Cupriavidus necator N-1: one gene and its partner. The protein of the gene in region 2 interacts with the protein of the main gene of each other region in a pairwise test. Links are inferred from orthologs where the notes say so. Each region holds a gene or a part of one and is shown on either strand. Other genes may lie near its edges.

Region 1 (10,590 bases), 1.2 Mb from region 2 along the record:
GCACGACCTGTTCCACGTCTATACCGTGGACCAGCACATCCTGATGGTGGTGCGCAACATGCGCCGCTTCGCCATTGTCGAGCACACCCACGAGTTTCCGTTCTGCAGCCAGCTGATGGCCAGCTTCGACAAGCCGTGGGTGCTGTGCGTGGCAGCGCTGTTCCACGACATCGCCAAGGGCCGCGGCGGCGACCACTCAAAGCTTGGCACCGTGGATGCGCGCCGCTTCTGCAAGCAGCACGGCATTGCGCGCGAAGACGCCGACCTGATCTGCTGGCTGGTCGAGCACCACCTGACCATGAGCCACGTGGCGCAGAAGCAGGACCTGACCGATCCCGACGTGATCCACGCCTTTGCCCGCGTGGTCGGCAGCGAACGCTACCTGACCGCGCTCTACCTGCTGACCGTGGCCGACATCCGCGGCACCAGCCCCAAGGTATGGAACGCGTGGAAGGGCAAGCTGCTGGAAGACCTGTACCACATCACGCTGCGCGTGCTGGGCGGCGCGCGCGTGGATTCGCATTCACTGTGGTCGCAGCGCAAGGAGGACACTATCTCCGAACTGCGCCTGAAGGCCTTCGACCCGGCGCTGGGCAAGTCTCTGTGGGCGCAGCTCGACGTGGCCTTCTTCCTGCGCCACGATTCGCACGATATCGCCTGGCTCACGCGCCACCTGTACAACAAGGTGGACAGCCCCACGCCGGTGGTCAAGGCACGCGTCTCCCCCGCCGGCGAAGGCCTGCAGGTGGCGGTCTACGTCAAGGACCAGCCCGACCTGTTCGCGCGCATCTGCGGCTACTTCGAGCGCAAGGCGTTCTCGATCCAGGACGCCAAGATCCACACCACGCGCCACGGCTACGCGCTGGACACGTTCCAGGTCACCGACCCCGGCATGGCCGGCGACGGCGGCAACTACCGCGACATCATCGCGCTGGTCGAGCACGAACTGTGCGAGCGGCTGCGCCTGCAAGGCGCACTGCCCGAACCCACGCAGGGGCGGCTGTCGCGCCAGTCGCGCAGCTTCCCGATCAAGCCGCGCGTGGACCTGCGCCCGGACGAGCGTGGCCAGTATTACCTGCTGTCGCTGTCCGCCAACGACCGCACCGGCCTGCTGTACGCCATCGCCCGCGTACTGGCACGGCATCGCGTATCCGTCCACACGGCACGCATCAACACCCTGGGCGAACGCGTCGAAGACGTGTTCCTGGTCGACGGCAGCCGCCTGGCTGCCGACAACCGATTGCAGATTCAGCTTGAACAGGACTTGCTCGCCGCCCTCGCCATCTGAGGCGGGCGGGCAGCATCAACATATGACCGACAGCAATTCGCCGAAGCGCAAGACGCTAGGTATCAAGGCCGCCAGCGACACCGGCACGGCCGCGCGCAAGACCGGCACCCGCCCCGTGCGGGTGTCCGACCTGAACCGCAAGCGCGTGCAAGCCGTCTCCGAAGGCATCAAGCGCGCCCAGGAGCGCGCCCGTGGCAAGACCGGCGGCCGTCCGGCCCAGGGCGAACCGCAGGCCGGCGCAGCCCAGCCGCGCAAACCCCGCGCGCCGCGTCCTGCTGACGGCGAACGCCAGGCACGCCCGCGCCGCCCGGAAGGTGGCGAGGCGCGTCCGCGCCGCTTCGGCGATGACGAAAGCCGCCCCCGCCGTTATGGCGACGACCGGGGTGAGGCACGTCCGCGCCGTTTCGAAGGCAGCGAAGCGCGCCCGCCGCGGCGCTTCGGCGACGACGACAACCGCCCGCGCCGCACGGGCGATGATCGGGGTGAGGCACGTCCACGCCGCTTCGAAGGCGGTGAAGCGCGCCCGCCGCGCCGCTTTGGCGACGACGACAACCGCCCGCGCCGCACGGGCGACGATCGCGGCGAGGCACGTCCGCGCCGTTTCGAAGGCGGCGAAGCGCGCCCGCCGCGCCGTTTTGGCGACGACGACAACCGCCCGCGCCGCACTGGCGACGATCGCGGCGAGGCACGACCGCGCCGTTTCGAGGGCGGTGATTCGCGTCCGCCGCGCCGTGCTGGCGAGGACAACAACCGTCCCCGCCGTTTCGAAGGCGCCGAATCGCATCCGCGCCGCGTTGGCGATGACGAGAGCCGCCCTCGCCGCTTCGAAGGCACCGATTCGCGCCCGCGCCGTTATGGCGATGACGAGAACCGTCCCCGCCGCTTCGAAGGCACCGACTCGCGCCCGCGCCGTTATGGCGATGACGACCAGCGCCCGCGCCCCGCGCCGTCGGGCGAGCGCCGCCGTGAAGGCACCGCGCCGGCACGCCGCTTCAGCGACGCCGCCGACCGCATCCGCACCGCCGGCCCGGCACGCCAGCAGGCACCGGCCGCGCGCCAGGAAAAGCCCGCCCGCGCCGAGTCCAGCCACGACGACGGCCTGGTGCGCCTGTCCAAGCGCATGTCCGAACTGGGCCTGTGCTCGCGCCGCGAAGCCGACGAATGGATCCCGCACGGCTGGGTGCTGGTAGACGGCAAGCCCGTGACCGCACTGGGCAGCCGCATCCGCCCCGACGCCGAGATCGAGATCATGCAGGAAGCGCGCTCCGAACAAGGCGAGCGCGTCACGGTGCTGCTGAACAAGCCGGTGGGCTACGTCTCCGGCCAGGCCGAAGACGGCTACGAGCCGGCCGCGGTGCTGTTCACCCCCGAGAACCAGTGGGAAGGCGACCCCACGCGCAAGCGCTTCGCCCCGTGGCAACGCAAGAGCCTGGCCCCGGCGGGCCGCCTCGATATCGACTCAACCGGTCTGCTGGTGCTGACGCAGGACGGCCGCGTCGCGCGCGCGCTGATCGGCGAGGATTCGACCGTCGAGAAGGAATACCTGGTGCGTGTGGTGTGGCACTCGCCGCAGGGCGTGGTCGAGCGCAATATCAGCGCGGAATTCCCGGCCGATGATCTCGAGCTGCTGCGCCACGGGCTGTCGCTGGATGGCGTGCCGCTCAAGCCAGCCAAGGTGAGCTGGCAGAACGAGGAGCAGCTGCGCTTCGTGCTGCGCGAAGGCCGCAAGCGCCAGATCCGTCGGATGTGCGAGCAGGTTGGGCTGCAAGTGGTGGGCCTCAAGCGCGTGCGCATGGGACGCGTGGTGCTGGGGGATCTGCCGCCGGGTAAATGGCGGTTCCTGGGGCAGTTTGAGAAGTTCTGATTCCAGAATTTGCCGACCCAAAAAAACCGGTCCCCAAGGACAGTCCCCAAGGACCGGTTTTTTTGCGCCTTGCGCGGGTTCGATACCGCGCGGCACAGCTCGTCAATCGTCGCTATTCGGCGGCAGATCCGGAAACAACACCTCTGTAAACCCAAACTGCCTGAAATCCTTGATCCGCATCGGATACAGGATCCCCTGCAAGTGGTCGCACTCATGCTGCACCACCCGCGCATGGAAGCCTTCAGCCACGCGCTCGATGCGGTTACCCATCAGGTCGTAGCCGCTGTACTTCAGCCGCAGATGGCGCGGCACCACGCCGCGCAGGCCGGGGACAGACAGGCAGCCTTCCCAGCCGTCCTCCATCTCGTCGGACTCCATTTCCAGCACCGGGTTGATCAGCACGGTCTTGGGCACGGTGGGCGCGTCCGGGTAACGCGGGTTGCGGTCGAAGCCGAAGATCACCACCTGCAGGTCCACGCCGATCTGCGGCGCGGCAAGGCCGGCGCCGTTGGCGTGGTCCATGGTGTCGAACATGTCTTCGATCAGCGTACGCAGCTCCGGCGTATTGAAGCGCTCCACCGGCCGCGCCACCTGCAGCAGGCGCGGATCGCCCATCTTGAGAATCTCGCGGATCATGGTTGTTTCCCCGGTTATTCCTGTGCCGGCGCGGCGCCGGCCTCTGCCAGCAGCGCCAGCATGCCGGCCTCGTCCAGCACCGGCACGCCCAGCGCCTCGGCCTTGTCGAGCTTGCTGCCTGCCTCGGCGCCCGCGACCACGTAGTCGGTCTTCTTCGATACCGAACCCGCCACCTTGGCGCCGGCGGCTTCCAGCAGTTCCTTGGCGTCCTCGCGCGACATGGTGGGCAGCGTGCCGGTCAGCACGAAGGTCTTGCCCGACAGCGGCGCCGGGGCCTTGGCCACCGGCTCGCTTTCCGCCCAGTGTACGCCTGCGGCGCGCAGTTGTTCGATGACCTCGACGTTGTGCGGCTCGGCAAAGAAGTGCGCGATCGACTGCGCCACCACCGGGCCGACGTCGTTCACTTCCAGCAGAGCCGCTTCGTCGGCTGCCATCAGCGCATCGAGCTTGCCGAAGTGCCGGGCCAGGTCCTTGGCGGTGGCTTCGCCCACATGACGGATGCCCAGCGCGAAGATAAAGCGGTTCATGGTGGTCTCGCGCGACGCGTCGATCGCCACCACCAGATTGGCCGCCGACTTGTCGGCCATGCGCTCCAGCGCGGCCAGCTTGGCCACGCCCAGCTTGAACAGATCCGCCGGCGTGCGCACGATGCCCTGGTCGACCAGTTGCTCGACCAGTTTGTCGCCCAGACCTTCGATATCCATGGCGCGCCGCTGCGCGAAATGCAGCAGCGCCTGCTTGCGCTGCGCTGCGCAGATCAGGCCGCCGGTGCAGCGCGCGATGGCTTCGTCCTCGAGCTTCTCGATATGCGAGCCGCACACCGGACAGGCGGTCGGCATCACGAAGGCGCGCGCGTCAGCCGGGCGGCGCTCGGTCACCACGCCGACCACTTCCGGGATCACGTCGCCGGCGCGGCGCACGATCACGGTGTCGCCGATATGCACGTCCTTGCGGCGGATCTCGTCCTCGTTGTGCAGCGTGGCGTTGGTCACCGTGACTCCGCCGACAAACACCGGCTTGAGCCGCGCCACCGGCGTGATTGCGCCGGTGCGGCCGACCTGCACTTCGATGTCCTCGACGATGGTGGTCATCTCCTGCGCCGGGAACTTGTGCGCCAGCGCAAAGCGCGGCGCGCGCGAGACAAAGCCCAGGCGCTCCTGCTCGGCCAGTGCGTTGACCTTGTAGACCACACCGTCGATGTCATACGGCAGCACGTCGCGGCGCTGGCCGATATCGCGGTAGAAATCCAGCAGGCCCTGCGCGCCCTTCACCACCGCGCGGTCCTTGCACACCGGCAGGCCCAGCGCGGCAAAGCCGTCGAGCATCACGCTGTGGGTGGGCGGACGGTCCACGCCCTGCAGCTCGCCCAGGCCGTAGGCGAAGAACGACAGCGGCCGCTTGGCGGTGATGCGCGGATCGAGCTGGCGCAGGCTGCCCGCGGCGGCGTTGCGCGGGTTGACGAAGGTCTTCTCGCCGGCCTCGGCCTGGCGTTCGTTGAGCTTGTCGAAGTCGCCGCGGTACATGAAGACTTCGCCCCGCACTTCAAGCACGGCGGGAGCCTGGCCGCGCAGCTTCAGCGGAATCGCCTTTATGGTGCGCACGTTGACCGTGACATCTTCGCCGGTCTCTCCGTCGCCGCGGGTGGCGGCCTGCACCAGGCGGCCGTCCTCATAGCGCAGCGACATGGCCAGGCCGTCGAACTTCAGCTCGCAGGCGTACTCGACCGCGTCGGCCGCGCTGAACAGGTCCTGCTCGCCGGCGGCGGGCGCGGTGCGGCCCAGGCCCTGCGCGCAGCGGCGGTCGAAGTTCAGCACGTCGTCGTCGGCGAAGCCGTTGTTGAGCGACAGCATCGGCACGCGGTGGCGCACCGAGTCGAAGGCCGACAGCGGCTCGCCGCCCACGCGCTGGGTGGGCGAGTCCGGCGTCTGCAGTTCGGGATGCTCAAGCTCCAGCGCCTGCAACTCGCTGAACAGCGCGTCGTACTCGGCGTCGGGAATGGTCGGCGCGTCCAGCACGTAGTACTGGTAGTTGTGGCGATCCAGCTCGTCGCGCAGCCAGGCCACGCGCTTGGCGGCAGCTTCGGCCGGCAAGGGGCCGGCGGGCGCGGAGGCATCTGCCTGCGCGCCGCGGTGTGTTGCGGTCATGGCAGGCTCCGGCTAGATGCTGAACAGGCGCTGCGCCACCAACGAACCGGCCGGCATGCCGCGCGCTTCCAGCTTGTTGTACAGCGTTTCAAGCTGGCTGAAGATCGCGACGAACGAGGCCTCGGTCAGCGGCCGCATATTGTCGTCGACCAGTTGCGCGCCCATGCGCTGGGCCAGCGTGTGGCCGTACTCGCACACGGTCTTGAACGGCTTGGCGGCCTGGTCGGCCACCGGCACGTCGAGCAGCAGCGTGATCTGGCGGCCGGCCTTGACGGTCAGGTCGTCGCGCAGGAAGTTGGTGTCGCCGAACTGCAGCGTGAACAGCGGACGCTGCACGCCTTCGGCGTTGGCCTGGTAGCGGATAAAGCGGGTGCCGTCGCGCGACAGCACCAGCCCGTCCTGCGTGGCCACGTTCTGCACGTACGCCGCCGACCACGGCGCGCCATCCGAAATCACGTTGACGCCCAGCTGCACGTCGCAGCCGGCGGCAAAGCCATCCAGCTCGCGCGCATTGGCGACGGTCTCGCTCATGTCCGGCAGGTCGGCCGAGGCATCGAGCGACTCGGCCAGCGACTCTACCGCGGTGATGAATTCCGAGAACTCCAGCGCGTTGAGCGGGCCGCCGCGGTTGGCCAGCTGCACGCCGACCTGCAGGTCTTCGTACTGGTGGCCGGCGGTGACCGGCTCCCATGCATTGGCTTCGGTGCGCAGGCCCTCGATATGGACCTGCTTGGTGCCGGCGCGGCGCAGCCGGCCGGTCAGGGGCAGGATGCGGTCACCGGAGGCCTTGCGCTCCAGGTGCAGGGGCACGATGCAGTCGATCAGCGGATCGATCAGGGCCGGCGTGGGCTGGCCATCGGGCACGGCGGCAAGCGGAGCCGGAGCCGGAGCCGGAGCCGGAGCCGGAGCCGGCGCGGGTACCGGGGCCGGAGTGGCCTCGGCTTCGGCCTCGTCCTCGGTGGTCTCGGCATGCGTCGCGGCGGCCGCGACGGACACTTCCTCGGCGACGACATCGTCGGCGTCCGCGGTGCTTGCTGCGGCCGCAGCCGCCGCAGCCGCGTGGTTGTTGCCCGTCGCCACCGCGGCACCGGCCGTGGCCGGCGCCGGGGAAAGCGTCGGCTCACGCCGCGGTGCCTGCTCGGCAGCGGCTTCGTGCAGGCGCGCGGCGGTTTCCGGCGCGGTGCTCTGGCCGACCACCGGCTCGCGCATCGGCGGCAGGTCGTCTTCGGGGCTGAGCTCGCGCGGGCGGCGCGCCTTGCGGATCTGCCACTGGTTGTAGCCGAACACCAGTACCACGAAAACCAGGCCCGCGACGATCAGTGCGGTCTGCAGGTCCATGTTCAGTTTCATGCTGCCTCCGCCATCGAAACCGCCGCGTCCATATCCACGGCCACGATACGCGAAACGCCCTGCTCCTGCATGGTCACGCCAATGAGTTGATGAGCCATTTCCATGGCAATCTTGTTATGTGAGATGAAAACGAATTGAGTCTTGTCCGACATGCGCGCCACCATATTGGCGTAGCGTTCGGTGTTGGCGTCGTCCAGCGGCGCGTCCACCTCGTCCAGCAGGCAGAACGGTGCCGGGTTGAGCTGGAACATGGCAAACACCAGCGCGATCGCGGTCAGCGCCTTCTCGCCGCCCGACAGCAGGTGGATGGTCGAGTTCTTCTTGCCCGGGGGCTGCGCCATCACCTGCACGCCGGCGTCGAGGATCTCCTCGCCGGTCATGATCAGGCGCGCCTGGCCGCCACCGAACAGCGACGGGAACAGCTCGCCGAAATGATGGTTGACCTGGTCGAAGGTGCCCTGCAACAGCGCGCGGGTTTCCTGGTCGATCTTGGCGATCGCGTCTTCCAGCGTGTTGATGGCGTCGTTCAGGTCGGCCGACTGCGCATCGAGAAAGGTCTTGCGCTCGCGCGCCGCGGCCAGCTCGTCGAGCGCGGCCATGTTGACCGGGCCGAGCGCGTTGATGGCGTTGTTGATGCGCGTGACTTCGCCCTGCAGGTACGACGGCTTCAGGTCGCCGGTCAGCTTGTCGGCCAGCGCGGCCTCGTCCACCTCGGCCGCGGTCAGCTGCTCGCTGAACTGCTCCTGGTTCAGGCGCGCGGCCTGTTCCTTGAGCTGCAACTCGGTAATGCGGTCGCGCAGCGGCTGCAGGCTGCGCTCGGCGGCCAGGCGCTGCTCGTCGTGCTGGCGCAGCTGTGCCGACAGCGCATCGAGTTCGGTGCGCGCGATGGTGAGCTTTTCTTCCTTCTCGGCGCGGCGCTCCAGCGCTTCCTGCAGGCCGGTATGGGCGGTCTGCTCGTTGATGGTCTCAAGCTCGGCGCGGGCGTTTTCCAGGGATTCGGCAATGCGTTCGGCCTGGTCGGCGGCCACCTGGATATTGCGGCGCAGCTCGTCGATGCGGCTCGCCAGGTTGCGCTCGGCAAAGAGGGCTTCCTGCGCGGCGCGCTCGAAGTCGCGCAGCTGGTGGCGCGCGCCCGAGAGCTTGCTGTCCAGCGCCTCGAAGGCCATCTGCTGGTCTTCGTGGGTGGCCTGCATCTCTGCCAGCGCGGCGTCGTGCTGCTCGAAGCTGGCTTCGGATTCGGCGCGGATGGCGCGCTGCTCTTCGATCTGTGCGTGGATCTCGTCCAGTTCCTCGCGGATCTGGCCGCTGCGGGCGGAATAGCGCTCCATCGCCTGAGACAGCTTGAGCACGTCCATCTGCAACGCGTGCACGCGGCGGGTGGCCTGCTCGGCGCGCGCGCGGGCATCGCCCAGCCCCTGGCTGGCCTGGGTGTAGGCCGCTTCGGCACGCACCGCCTGGGTCTTGGCTTCGTCGGACAGCAGCAGCTGCGCGCGCGCCTGCTTCTGCAGGTTTTCGATTTCCTGCTCGCGCGCCAGCATGCCGGCCTGCTCGGAATCGGCGGCGTAGATCTGGATGGCGTTGCGGCCCACCAGGTGGCCCTCGGCCACGACGAACGACGCACCGTCAGGCAGCGTGTTGCGCGCAGCCAGCGCCTGCGCCATGTCGGTGGCGACATAGATATCGGCCAGCCAGTCCTGCATCACGGCGCGGATGCCCGGCTCGGTGATCTGCACCAGCGACATCAGCGGGCGCAGGCCGACAGGCGTTTCCAGCGGGCGGGCGGCGGCCGGCGGCGAGTAAAACGCCAGCTTGGCCGGCGGCGCGTCGGACAGGAAGGCCTTGACCCAGTCCAGGTTCGACACTTCCAGCGCGGCCAGCTTCTCGCGCAGCACGGATTCGAGCGCGTTTTCCCAGCCCGGCTCGATATGGACCTTCTTCCACAGGCGCGGCAGCTCGGCCAGCTCATGCTTGGCCAGCCACGGCTGCACCTTGCCGTCGGTCTGCACGTTCTCCTGCAGCTGGCGCAGCGCCGACAGGCGCGCCTCCAGCGTGGCAATGGCGGAGGCTTCGCTGTGCACGCACGCCTGCGCGGCGCGGCGCGACTCGTCCAGGCGCGGCACGCTCTCTTCCGCGTCGGCCAGCACGGCCTGGGCTTCCTCGACCAGCGCTTCCTGCTCGGCCAGCTCGGCGCGGGCCTGCTCCAGGCGGGTCTCGTCGGGGCGGTCCAGGCCCTTTTCTTCCGCCGACAGGCGTTCGCGGCGCTGTTCCAGTTGCTGCAACATCTGGTCGGCGCTGCGCTGCTGCGCGGCTTCGAGCTTCAGGGCCTGCTCGGCCTGCATGATGCCGGCGCGCTGCTCGTTGAGCAGCTGCTGCGCGTCGCGCCATTGCGCTTCCAGCGTCGGCAGTTCGTCGTTCTTGTGGGCGACAGCTTCCTGCGCCTCGACCGTGCGGCCTTCGGCCACGGCCAGGTTTTCTTCGGCCTGCGCCAGCTCGTCGGTGGCCTGTTCGGCCTTGCCCTGCCACTGCTCGCGCTGCCCGGTCAGCGCGGCGATCTGGGCCTGCACGCGATTGCGCGATTCCACCACGTAGCGGATCTCGGCTTCGAGCTTGCTGACTTCGGCATTGGCCTCATACAGCGCGCCCTGCGCGGCGTGCATGCCATCGGACGCCCCGTAATGCGCGGCGCGCATGGTTTCGAGCTCGGCTTCGACATGGCGCAACTGCGCAGTCTGCGCCTCCAGGTCGATCTGGGCCTGCTCGATAGCGCGCTGGTGGCGTTCCTGCTCTTGCTGGGCCTCGCGCTTGCGCAGCAGCCACAGCAGGTGCTGCTTTTCTTCGCCGTCGGCGTGCAGCGTCTTGAAGCGCTGCGCCACCTCGGCCTGGCTTTCCAGTTTTTCGAGGTTGCTGCCGAGTTCGCGCAGGATGTCTTCGACGCGGGTCAGGTTCTCGCGCGTGTCAGACAGGCGGTTTTCGGTCTCGCGGCGGCGTTCCTTGTACTTGGACACGCCCGCGGCCTCTTCCAGGAAGATGCGCATGTCATCGGGCTTGGCCTCGATGATGCGCGAGATCATGCCCTGCCCGATGATGGCGTAGGCGCGCGGGCCCAGGCCCGTGCCCAGGAAGATGTCCTGGATGTCGCGCCGGCGCACCGGCTGGTTGTTGATGTAGTAGGACGAAGTGCCGTCGCGGGTCAGCACGCGCTTGACCGCGACTTCGGCGTACTGGCTCCACTGGCCGGCAGCGCGGCCCTCGGCATTATCGAACACCAGTTCGACACTCGCCCGGCCAGCCTGCTTGCGCGCGGTGGA
Region 2 (10,850 bases):
ATGCAGCGCTTTGACCCAGAGCATCGGCAGAGAGACGTTCGAGAACGATTGTTATTGTTGTTGGCGCGCGAGCGTCAGGTGCGGATCTCGCCGTGCCCGAATACCACGTACTTCAGCGACGTCAGCCCTTCCAGCCCGACCGGGCCGCGTGCATGCAGCTTGTCGTTGGAGATGCCGATTTCCGCGCCCAGGCCGTACTCGAAGCCATCGGCAAAGCGCGTCGAGGCATTGATCATCACGCTGGCCGAATCGACCTCGCGGATAAAGCGCATGCCCGCCGAGTAGTTCTCGGTGATGATCGAATCGGTATGGTGCGAGCCGTATTCGTTGATATGGGCGACGGCCTCGTCCAGTCCGGCCACGGTCTTGATGGCGAGGATCGGGGCCAGGTATTCCAGGCGCCAGTCTTCCTCCGCGGCATCGACCAGGCCGGTGAAGCCCGCCGCTTCCAGCGTGGCGCGGGTGGCCGGGCACACGCGCAGTTCGACGCCCTTCTCCTGGTAGATGCGGCACAGCGGCGGCAGCGCGGCGGCGGCGATGTCCTGCGACACCAGCAGCGTCTCCATGGTGTTGCACGGCGCATAGCGCTGCGTCTTGGCGTTGTCGCAGACGCGCACGGCCTTGTCCAGGTCGGCAGCGGCGTCGATATAGACGTGGCAGATGCCGTCCAGGTGCTTGATCATCGGCACGCGCGCTTCTTCCATCAGCCGCGCGATCAGGCTCTTGCCGCCGCGCGGCACGATCACGTCGACGTATTCGGTCATCGTGATCAGCCGGCCCACGGCAGCGCGGTCAGTAGTCTCGATCACCTGCACCGCCTCGGACGGCAGCCCGGCCGCGGACAGGCCCTCGGCCACCAGCGCCGCCAGCGCGGTGTTGGATTCGATTGCTTCGGAACCGCCGCGCAGGATGGTGGCGTTGCCCGACTTCAGGCACAGCGCCGCGGCGTCGATGGTCACGTTCGGGCGCGACTCGTAGATGATGCCGATCACGCCCAGCGGCACGCGCATCTGGCCGACCTGGATGCCGGTCGGGCGGAACTTCATGTTCGAGATCTCGCCGATCGGGTCGGCCAGGGCGGCGATCTGCTCCAGGCCCGCGGCCATGGTGGCGATGGCCTTGTCCGACAGCGTCAGGCGATCGATAAAGGCGGCGTCCTGGCCGTTGGCGCGGGCGCGTTCAACGTCACGCGCGTTGACCGCCTTGAGCTTGTCGGCATCGCGGCGGATGGCAGCGGCGATGGTCAGCAGCGCGCGGTTCTTGTCGGCCGTGGAGGCACGCGCCATGGCGCGCGACGCGGCGCGGGCCTGGCGGCCGACGCGGTCCATGTATTGGTTGAGGTCGAGCTCGTTCATGTCAGTGGCCCTGGGGTGGTGGCCGTCAGTGTGTTTTCCGTCCCCCCGCCGCACGCGGCGGGGGAAGCAAACCTGTGGAGTTGCGCGTTCAGCGCGCGATCATCAGGGCAAGCTGCTGCAGCCCGTCCCATGGTTCCGCCGGCAGCGGGCTGCCGCCCGGTGGCGGCAGGTCCGACAGGCCCTTGACCTGGCGGTCCAGCCGCGCCGCCAGCGCCAGCGCCGCGTCCAGCCTTGGCTGCGCCAGGCGCTGCGCGGCCTGCGGCACCAGCCGCTCGCGCGGGCCCCAGACGCGCAGCTCGCGCATCAGCACGCCCGCCGGCTTGCCGGCCGCCAGCCCTTGCCGGACCTTGGATAATACGCGAATTTCCTCGGTCAGCGCCCACAGCACCAGCACTGTGGCCTCGCCCTCGCCGCGCAGCCCTTCGAGCATGCGCACCAGCCGCGGCACGTCGCCAGAAAGCATCGATTCAGACAGCTTGAAGACGTCGTAGCGGGCCACGTTCAGTACCGCATCGTGCACCTGGTCGAAGGTGAGTTCGCCGGGCGGGTACAACAGCCCCAGCTTCTGGATTTCCTGGTGCGCCGCCAGCAGGTTGCCCTCGACCTTGTCGGCGATAAACTGCAGCGAACGCCGGCCAGGCTCGCCGCCCTCGACGCGCTGCTGCTGCAGCGATAGCCGCTCGCCGACCCAGGCCGGCAGCCGGGTGCGGTCCACGGAGTCGACCTTGATCGACACGCCGGCGCCTTCCAGCGCCTGGAACCAGGCCGACTTGGACGCGGCAAAATCCAGCCGCGGCAGCGTCACCAGCAGCACCACGTCGGGCGACGGCTGGGCGGCCACGGCGCGCAGCGCCTCGCCGCCGTCCTTGCCGGGCTTGCCCGACGGGATGCGGAGTTCAACGATCTTGCGGTCGCCGAATAGCGACATCGACTGCTGCGCCTCGACCAGCTGGCCCCAGTGGAAGCCGCGCTCGGCCACCAGCACGTCGCGCTCGGAGAAGCCGGCTTCGCGCGCCGCGGCGCGCAGGCGGTCGACGGCCTCCAGCACCAGCAGGTGTTCGTCGCCGTGCACCACGTACAGCGGCGCCAGGCCCTTGGCCTTCGCCTGCCGCAGGTGTGCGTCGAGCCCGTCGAGCTTGAGCTGCATGCCGTGATCAGATGGCCTTGACGGCGGCCAGCCGGCGCATCAGCTGCTGCACGATATCGCGTTGCATGTCGCGGTACAGCTGCTGCTCTTCGTAGTCCTTGGCCAGCGTGTTGGCTTCGTTGTAGGTCAGGTCGCGCGTCAGCACCAGCTGCGACGGCGGGATCAGTTCCTTGCCGGCGGCGTCGCGCAGGCGGAAGGTGAAGCGCTGTGTCAGGCGGTATTCGCGCACCACGCCGGTGGTGGTGATCGACAAGATCGACTTGGTGCGGGTGTCCTGCAGCACGTCCAGCAGCGCGTCGGCCTCCTTCTGGTCGACCACCACCTGGGTGTCGGAGCCGCCGTGGATGGCGCGGCGCAGGTCCGCGCCCATCAGCGAATTGGCCGGAATCCCGATATAGAGCCGCTTGAAGGCGAAATCCGAGTTGCCGCGCATGTGGAAGCCGCAGCCGGCCAGCAGGCCTGTTGCCGGCACTGCCAGCATTGCCGCGAGCACCTTGCGGCGCCCCATGTTCAGTCGCTTCATTCTTGGCGATTCCTTGTCAGGTTCCGAGACCAGCTTACAACACCACGTTGACCAGGCGGCCGGGCACCACCACGATCTTCTTCGGCGCCTTGCCCTCGGCGAACTTGGCCACGGTCTCGCTGGCGGCGGCGGTTGCCTCGATGGCGGCGCGGTCGGCGTCGGCGGGCACGGTGATGCTGCCGCGCACCTTGCCGTTGATCTGCAGCACCAGTTCGATCTCGCTGCGCACCAGCGCGGCTTCATCGACCTGCGGCCACGGGGCGTCGAGCAGGTCGCCGGCTTCGGCGGCGTAGCCCAGCTGGTCCCACAGGCCGTGGGTGACGTGCGGCACCACCGGGTACAGCACGCGCAGCAGGATGCCGAAGCACTCGCGGCGCGCGGCCGGCGAAGCGGTCTTGGCGTCGTCCAGCGCGTTCAGCATCTTCATCGTGGCGGACACCACGGTGTTGTACTGGATGCGCTGGTAGTCGTAGTTGGCCTGCTTGAGCACGCCGTGGATCTCGCGGCGCAGCTCGGCGTCATCGGCAGTCGGCGTGCCGCCGGCGCCGTCGCGGATGGCCGCGGCATTGGCATAGCCGTAGTTCCACACGCGGCGCAGGAAGCGCGAGGCGCCCTCCACGCCCGAGCCGCTCCATTCCAGCTGCTGCTCCGGCGGCGCGGCGAACATCACAAAGAGGCGCGCGGTGTCGGCGCCGTACTGGTCGATCAGCGCCTGCGGGTCGATGCCGTTGTTCTTGGACTTCGACATCTTCTCGACGCCGCCGATCACCACCGGCTGGCCGTCGGCGATCAGCGTGGCGCCCACCGGGCGGCCGCGCTCGTCGGTGCGCAGGTCGACCTCGGCCGGGTTGTACCAGTGCTTCTTGCCCGAGGCGTCTTCGCGGTAGTAGGTCTCGTTGAGCACCATGCCCTGCGTCAGCAGGTTGGTGAAGGGCTCGTCGAACTTGACCAGGCCCAGGTCGCGCATGACCTTGGTCCAGAAGCGTGCGTACAGCAGGTGCAGGATCGCGTGCTCGATGCCGCCGATGTACTGGTCCATCGGCATCCAGTAATCGTTGCGCGCATCGACCATGGTGGCCGCGTCCGGGCAGGTATAGCGCATGTAGTACCAGCACGAGTCGATGAAGGTATCCATCGTGTCGGTCTCGCGGCGCGCCGGCTTGCCGCACGACGGGCAGGTGCACTGCAGGAAGCGTGCATCCTTGGCCAGCGGGTTGCCGGTGCCGTCCGGCACCAGGTCTTCGGGCAGCACCACCGGCAGGTCTTTCTCAGGGACCGGCACCACGCCGCAGCTGTCGCAGTGGATCAGAGGGATCGGCGTGCCCCAGTAGCGCTGGCGCGAGATGCCCCAGTCGCGCAGGCGCCAGGTCACTTTCTTCTCGCCGATGCCCTTGGCGCCCAGGTCGGCGGCAATGGCTTCGACCGCGGCCTGGTAGCCGAGGCCGTCATACTTGCCGCTGTGGATGCAGGTGCCGTTTTCCTTGTCGCCGTACCATTCCTGCCAGGCTTCGGTCGAGTAAGGCTGGCCCTTCACGTCGATGACTTGCTTGATCGGCAGCTTGTACTTGAGCGCGAAGGCGAAGTCGCGCTCATCGTGCGCGGGCACGCCCATCACGGCGCCGTCGCCATAGCTCATCAGCACGTAGTTGCCGACCCACACGTCGACCTTCTCGCCGGTCAGCGGGTGCACCACCTGCAGGCCGGTCGGCATGCCCTTCTTCTCCATGGTCGCCATGTCGGCTTCCATGACCGAGCCGTGCTTGCATTCGTCGATGAAGGCAGCCAGTTCGGGGTTGTTCAGTGCGGCGTGCGTGGCCAGCGGGTGCTCGGCGGCGACCGCGCAGAAGGTCACGCCCATGATGGTGTCGGCGCGCGTGGTGAACACGTACAGCTTGCCGTCATTGATCGGCTTGCCGTCCTCGCCCGGGATGTCGTGCGGAAACGCAAAGCGCACGCCCACGCTCTTGCCGATCCAGTTCTGCTGCATCACCTTGACGCGCTCGGGCCAGCCCAGCTGGTCCAGGTCGCCCAGCAGTTCCTCCGCATACTCGGTGATGCGCAGGTAGTACATCGGGATCTCGCGCTTTTCCACCACCGCGCCCGAACGCCAGCCGCGGCCGTCGATGACCTGCTCGTTGGCCAGCACGGTCTGGTCGACCGGGTCCCAGTTGACGGTGCCGGTCTTGCGGTAGGCGATGCCCTTTTCCAGCATCTTCAGGAACAGCCACTGGTTCCAGCGGTAGTAGTCCGGGCTGCAGGTGGCGACTTCGCGCGACCAGTCGATCGCCAGGCCCATCGACTGCATCTGCTTCTTCATGTAAGCGATGTTGTCGTAGGTCCAGGCCGCCGGCGCCACGCCGTTGTTCAGCGCGGCGTTCTCGGCCGGCATGCCGAAGGCGTCCCAGCCCATCGGCATCAGCACGTTGTTGCCGTTCATGCGCAGGTAGCGCGCCATCACGTCGTTGATGGTGTAGTTGCGCACGTGGCCCATGTGCAGCTTGCCCGACGGATACGGCAGCATCGAGCAGGCGTAGAACTTGGGCTTTTCCTTGCCGTCGGCCCCGGCCGCATGCTCCGACACGCGATAGGCGTCGATGGCTTGCCAGTGCTGCTGGGCGGCTTGTTCAACGGCGGAAGGAAGGTATTTGTCTTGCATGGTCGGGACAGCAGTCAGGACAACGTTTGCGCGGCAACTGGCCTGCCGGCATCCGGGGGAATCGTTGGAATGAGAGCAGCGGGCGCGCCGCTTGCGCGGCGCCCGCCGGGCGTGCAATGCGAAAGAAGACGATTATAACCGTGGCGGCAGGCCAGTTTCGGCCCTGCGCGCCCCGCCGCGCCTTACTTCAGGCCCAGCACGTCCTGCATGTCGAACAGGCCGTTGGGCTTGTCGGCCAGGAAACGGGCGGCGCGCACGGCACCGTCGGCATACGACTGGCGGCTGGACGACTTGTGGCTGATCTCAATGCGCTCGCCGATGCCGGCGAACATCACGGTGTGGTCGCCGACGATATCGCCGCCGCGCACGGTGGCAAAACCGATCGAGTTGGGGTCGCGCTCGCCGGTGTGGCCTTCGCGGGCATAGACGGCGCAGGTCTTGAGGTCACGGCCAAGCGCATCGGCAATCACTTCACCCATCTTCAGCGCGGTGCCCGAGGGGGCGTCGACCTTGAAGCGGTGGTGCGCCTCGATCACTTCGATGTCATAGCCGGTCGACAGCAGCCTGGCGGCCACTTCCAGCAGCTTGAAGGTGGCGTTGACGCCGACGCTGAAGTTGGCGGCAAAGACGATGCCGATCGACCTGGCGGCCTCGGCCAGCGCGGCCTTGCCGGCCTCGTCGAAGCCGGTGGTGCCGATCACCATCTTCACGCCCAGTTTCTTAGCCGCGGCCACGTGGGCCAGCGTGCCTTCGGGGCGGGTGAAGTCGATCAGGCAGTCCGCGCCGGCCAGCACCGCTTCCACATCGGCGCTGATCGCCACGCCGGTCTGGCGGCCCAGCAGCAGGCCGGCGTCCTGGCCCAGCGCCGGCGAGCCCGGCACGTCGAGCGCGCCCGCCAGGCTCACGCCCTCGGTGTTCAGCACGTGTTCGATCAGCATGCGGCCCATGCGGCCCGATGCGCCTGCAATGGCGATGTTCATGGTGTCTGGCTCAGCGGAATATGCGCAATGCGCGGAAAGTGATCGAGCCGGCCATGCTTGGCCGGCCCGGAAAACTGAGGGCGCGCCGCCGCCGGCGCGCCGTGTGGCGGATCAGTTGGCGGCCGGCTTGGGGGCCTCGGCCGGCGCGGTGGCCTGGGCCGGCGATGCCGCAGCGGCGGGTGCCGCTTCCGGCTGCTGTGCCTGCCGCGGCACAAAGTTCTCCACCGTGGTCTGCGGTTCGGCCGGTGCGGCCGCGGTGGCTGGCGCGCCAGTGGAGATCTTGCCCGGCGTCTGGTCCTTCAACGCCTTTTTCATGCCGTCGATCTCGGCAATCAGCTCATACTCGGACGGCAGTTCATCGCCGCTGAATTTGACCAGCCGGTCGCCTTCAAAATACACCGTATAGCGGCGCTGCTGCACCACCGGGGTATTGCCGCGGCGGAACGAGAACACGTAGTCCCAGCGGTCGGCGTGGAACACGTCATTCAGCAGCGGCGTGCCGAGCAGGAACTTGACCTGGTCGCGCGTCATGCCTTCGCGCAGTTGCGACACGGCCTCGCGCGAGACGAAATTGCCCTGCACGATGTTGATCCGGTACGGCGTAATGGCGTTGGCTACCTTGCGCGAGGTGGAATCGTAGGCTGAGCAGGCGCCGGCCAGCAGGGCCGCGGCCAGCAGGGAGACAACCAGCGTCGGGCGCATGGCGGACGAACGGATAGAACGCATGTATCTCGCTTCCGGGAGGGAAAGAAAAGTACCGCGGCAAGGTACCGCAAGGCGGGCACAAAAACGGCGCAAAATGCGCCGATTGCACCACACACGCCTGTTGCGCCTGCCGCGACAACCACATGGGACGGCAACTGTGCCGGGCGCGTGATGCCGACTTGGGACATCACTACCGCGAGCGACTTTTGCTGCCAAAACCCTTATGATTCAACTATTCAGTCATTGTACTCTAGGGAGTCACCCACATGCCGAGTCCGGCGGACCTCAAGAACATCGGCCTGAAGGCGACCGTGCCCAGGCTGAAGATTCTTGAAATTTTTCAGACCAGTGAACAGCGGCACCTGAGCGCGGAAGACGTCTACCGTATCCTGCTGAACGAGCATATGGATATCGGCCTGGCAACCGTCTACCGCGTGCTGACCCAGTTCGAGCAGGCAGGCCTGCTCTCGCGCAACAACTTTGAATCCGGCAAGGCGATTTTCGAACTCAACGAAGGCAAGCACCATGATCACCTGGTGTGCCTCGACTGCGGCCGCGTCGAGGAGTTCTTCGACTCTGAAATCGAGCACCGCCAGCAAAGCATCGCGCGCGAGCGCGGCTTTACGCTGCAGGAACATGCACTGTCGCTGTACGGCAATTGCACCAAAACAGACTGTCCCCACAGACCCAAACGATAAGCCTGCACGCTCCCCAGCGGAGCGCAGACGGCAACAAAAAACCGGCGCCTGGCGCCGGTTTTTTGTTTGGGCTGCTCGCCGCAGGATGCTGCTGCTCAGGGCGCCTGCAGGTCTTGCAGGTCCTGTTCGGTCACCACCCGTGCCGGGCGTGCCGGCGGCAGGCCGACGAACTCGCCCACCACCTGGCGGAACAGGCTGCGCGCCCACACCAGCATCGGATGGGTGTTGCGGCTGCGGTGCCAGAACATGTTCAGGCCGAGCGTGGTGTTCAGTTCCGCCGGCAGCGGGAACGCCTTCAGGCCATAGGTCTCGCAGGCCATGTCCTTGGTCAGCGCATTGACGGTGAAGATCATGTCGGTCTGCGAGGCCAGTTCGGCCTGGGCACGCCATGAATGTACCGTCAGCGTCGCATTGCGCTTGAGCCCGCGCTGCTGCAGCGCGTAGTCGAGCGGGATCAGCGACGGCGCCGGGCGGCCGGCGCCGCCGGAATGCGCCATGAAGATATGGCCGCAATCCAGGTATTGCTCCAGCGAGCAGTGGTTCTTGAGCACCGGATGGCTCTTGCGCGCGCAAACCCACAGGTTCAGCGACGTCACCATCTCCTCGACGATTTCCGGGTGGCGGGTCGGGAACGGGGAAAAGGCCAAGTCAAGCTCGTTGGCGCGCATCGAGGCGACGTCCGTTTCCCACGAATGGGATTCGACCAGCTTGATATGCAGGTCCGGCGCCAGCTGCTTGATGCGCAGCACAAAACGGTTGAATACCGTGTCGCCCAGCTCGGCGGCAAAGCCGATGCTCAGCGTGCCGGTGGCAATGGCCGGATCGAAATTGTCGGCATCACCCTCGTTGATCGACGACCACAAGTCCAGCATGTCGCGGATCTTCGGGCCCAGTTCCAGCGCACGCGGCGTTGGCGTCAGGCCGTGCGGGACGCGGATGAAGAGGGGATCGTCAAAGATTTCACGCAGCCTGCCCAGCGAGTGCGATACGGCCGGAGCGGTCATATGCATCTTTTCCGCGACATAAGTGGCGTTTCGCTTGCTCAGTAGTTCGGTGAAGATCACTAAAAGCTTCGTGTCTACGTTCACCATGATCAGGCCTCGGTCAGATTATTCTTAGCTAGATGGCCCCACCACTTGCACTGGCTGCACATCAGATTTCAACGGCGTCTTAATAGTGTAAGAGGAAAAAACAAGCTCGGAAAGCAAATTCGGCATTTCTAAAATGGCCGTCTACGACATAATTCTGAAAAATTGCGCGTTTTTTCCACTAATGACCGCATTTGTGGACATTTCCCGCGCTGCAGCATCCATCAGTGCATCGGCGTATAGTGGGTCCGCCGCTTCCATTTTTATCATTCTTTTCCGACGGCTCGATCCCGGCCATCATGCCTGAACATTTCCGCCTCCCCGTACCACTCCCGAAAGCCTACCGCTTGCTGAACCACGGCCCCACCGTGCTGGTCAGCGCCGCCGCCGCCGGCAAGCGCAATATCATGGCCGCCGCCTGGGCCATGCCGCTGGACTTTTCCCCGCCCAAGGTGGCAGTGGTGCTGGACAAGAGCACCTGGACCCGGCGCCTGCTGGAAGACAGCGGCGAGTTCGTGCTGCAGGTCCCGACCGTCAGCCAGGTCGACCTGACCGAGGCGCTGGGCTCCAGCTCCGGCCTAGCGCTGATGGAGCAGGAAGGCACCGACAAGTTCGACGCCTACGGCCTGGGCACCTTTGCCGGCACGGTGGTCGGCGCGCCGCTGCTGGACGGCTGCGCGGCCTGGCTGGAATGCCGGCTGCTGCCGGAACCGGCCACGCAGCAGACCTACGACCTGTTCCTTGGCGAAGTCGTGGCCGCGCACGCCGACGCGCGCGTGTTCAGCAACGGGCGCTGGCATTTCGACGGCCATGATGCGCTGCGCACCATCCACCATGTGGCTGGCGGCCATTTCCTGGTGGACGGCGACGCAGTCGACGCGCGCCCGCTGGCCCCCCGCCCGGCTGCCTGAACATCACTGCGCCGGAAAATGAAAAACGCGCCCGAAGGCGCGTTTTTCTTGACTGCGGTAGCTGCCGGATTACTTGGCCGCGACGCGGACCATTTCCAGCACCTTGTTCGAGTAGCCCCACTCGTTGTCGTACCAGCTCACGACCTTGATGAAGGTGCCGTCCAGCGCGATGCCGGCTTCAGCGTCGAAGATCGAGGTGCGGGCATCGCCGCGGAAGTCGGTGGCGACGACCTTGTCTTCGGTGTAGCCCAGCACGCCCTTGAGCGCGCCCTGGCTCTGGGCCTTCATCTCGGCGCAGATTTCTTCGTACGTCGCCGACTTTTCCAGCTCGACGGTCAGGTCAACCACGGACACGTCCGAGGTCGGCACGCGGAACGACATGCCGGTCAGCTTCTTGTTCAGCTGCGGAATCACCACGCCCACGGCCTTGGCAGCGCCGGTCGACGACGGGATGATGTTCTCCAGGATGCCGCGGCCGCCGCGCCAGTCCTTGTTGGACGGGCCGTCAACGGTCTTCTGGGTGGCGGTGGCAGCGTGCACGGTGGTCATCAGGCCGCGCTTGATGCCCCACTTGTCGTTCAGCACCTTGGCCACCGGTGCCAGGCAGTTGGTGGTGCAGCTGGCGTTGGAGATGATCGCCTCGCCCTTGTACGACTCGTGGTTCACGCCGTACACGAACATCGGGGTGTCGTCCTTGGACGGGGCCGACATGATCACCTTCTTGGCACCCGCGTCGAGGTGCTTCTGCGCGCCTTCCTTGGTCAGGAAGATGCCGGTCGACTCGACC

Evidence for each region.
Region 1: the proteins of leuS (region 2) and ligA interact in binary tests that used the Escherichia coli proteins (3 or more experiments, as listed by UniProt). The link is inferred for Cupriavidus necator N-1 from one-to-one orthologs.

The regions. Positions count from the first base shown.
Region 1 is NC_015726.1:2,060,872-2,071,461, forward strand. Bases 3,368-6,312 are described here. They hold ligA (NAD-dependent DNA ligase LigA), read right to left. Parts: upstream 5,933-6,312; coding sequence 3,803-5,932; downstream 3,368-3,802. Other genes in these bases: def (peptide deformylase), read right to left, coding at 3,368-3,788; CNE_RS09720 (cell division protein ZipA C-terminal FtsZ-binding domain-containing protein), read right to left, coding at 5,945-6,312. Also shown: CNE_RS09700 ([protein-PII] uridylyltransferase), read left to right, coding at 1-1,288; CNE_RS09705 (pseudouridine synthase), read left to right, coding at 1,311-3,152; more of def, read right to left, coding at 3,255-3,367; more of CNE_RS09720, read right to left, coding at 6,313-7,282; chromosome segregation protein SMC, read right to left, coding at 7,279-10,590. UniProt on the Escherichia coli protein: DNA ligase that catalyzes the formation of phosphodiester linkages between 5'-phosphoryl and 3'-hydroxyl groups in double-stranded DNA using NAD as a coenzyme and as the energy source for the reaction.
Region 2 is NC_015726.1:3,218,761-3,229,610, forward strand. What follows is about bases 2,860-6,064. They hold leuS (leucine--tRNA ligase), read right to left. Parts: upstream 5,682-6,064; coding sequence 3,060-5,681; downstream 2,860-3,059. Other genes in these bases: CNE_RS15105 (LPS-assembly lipoprotein LptE), read right to left, coding at 2,860-3,025; dapB (4-hydroxy-tetrahydrodipicolinate reductase), read right to left, coding at 5,864-6,064. Also shown: CNE_RS15090 (CopD family protein), read right to left, coding at 1-24; CNE_RS15095 (glutamate-5-semialdehyde dehydrogenase), read right to left, coding at 75-1,355; holA (DNA polymerase III subunit delta), read right to left, coding at 1,444-2,502; more of CNE_RS15105, read right to left, coding at 2,510-2,859; more of dapB, read right to left, coding at 6,065-6,661; CNE_RS15120 (outer membrane protein assembly factor BamE), read right to left, coding at 6,773-7,387; fur (ferric iron uptake transcriptional regulator), read left to right, coding at 7,633-8,064; CNE_RS15130 (LysR family transcriptional regulator), read right to left, coding at 8,160-9,155; CNE_RS15135 (flavin reductase family protein), read left to right, coding at 9,452-10,063; gap (type I glyceraldehyde-3-phosphate dehydrogenase), read right to left, coding at 10,133-10,850.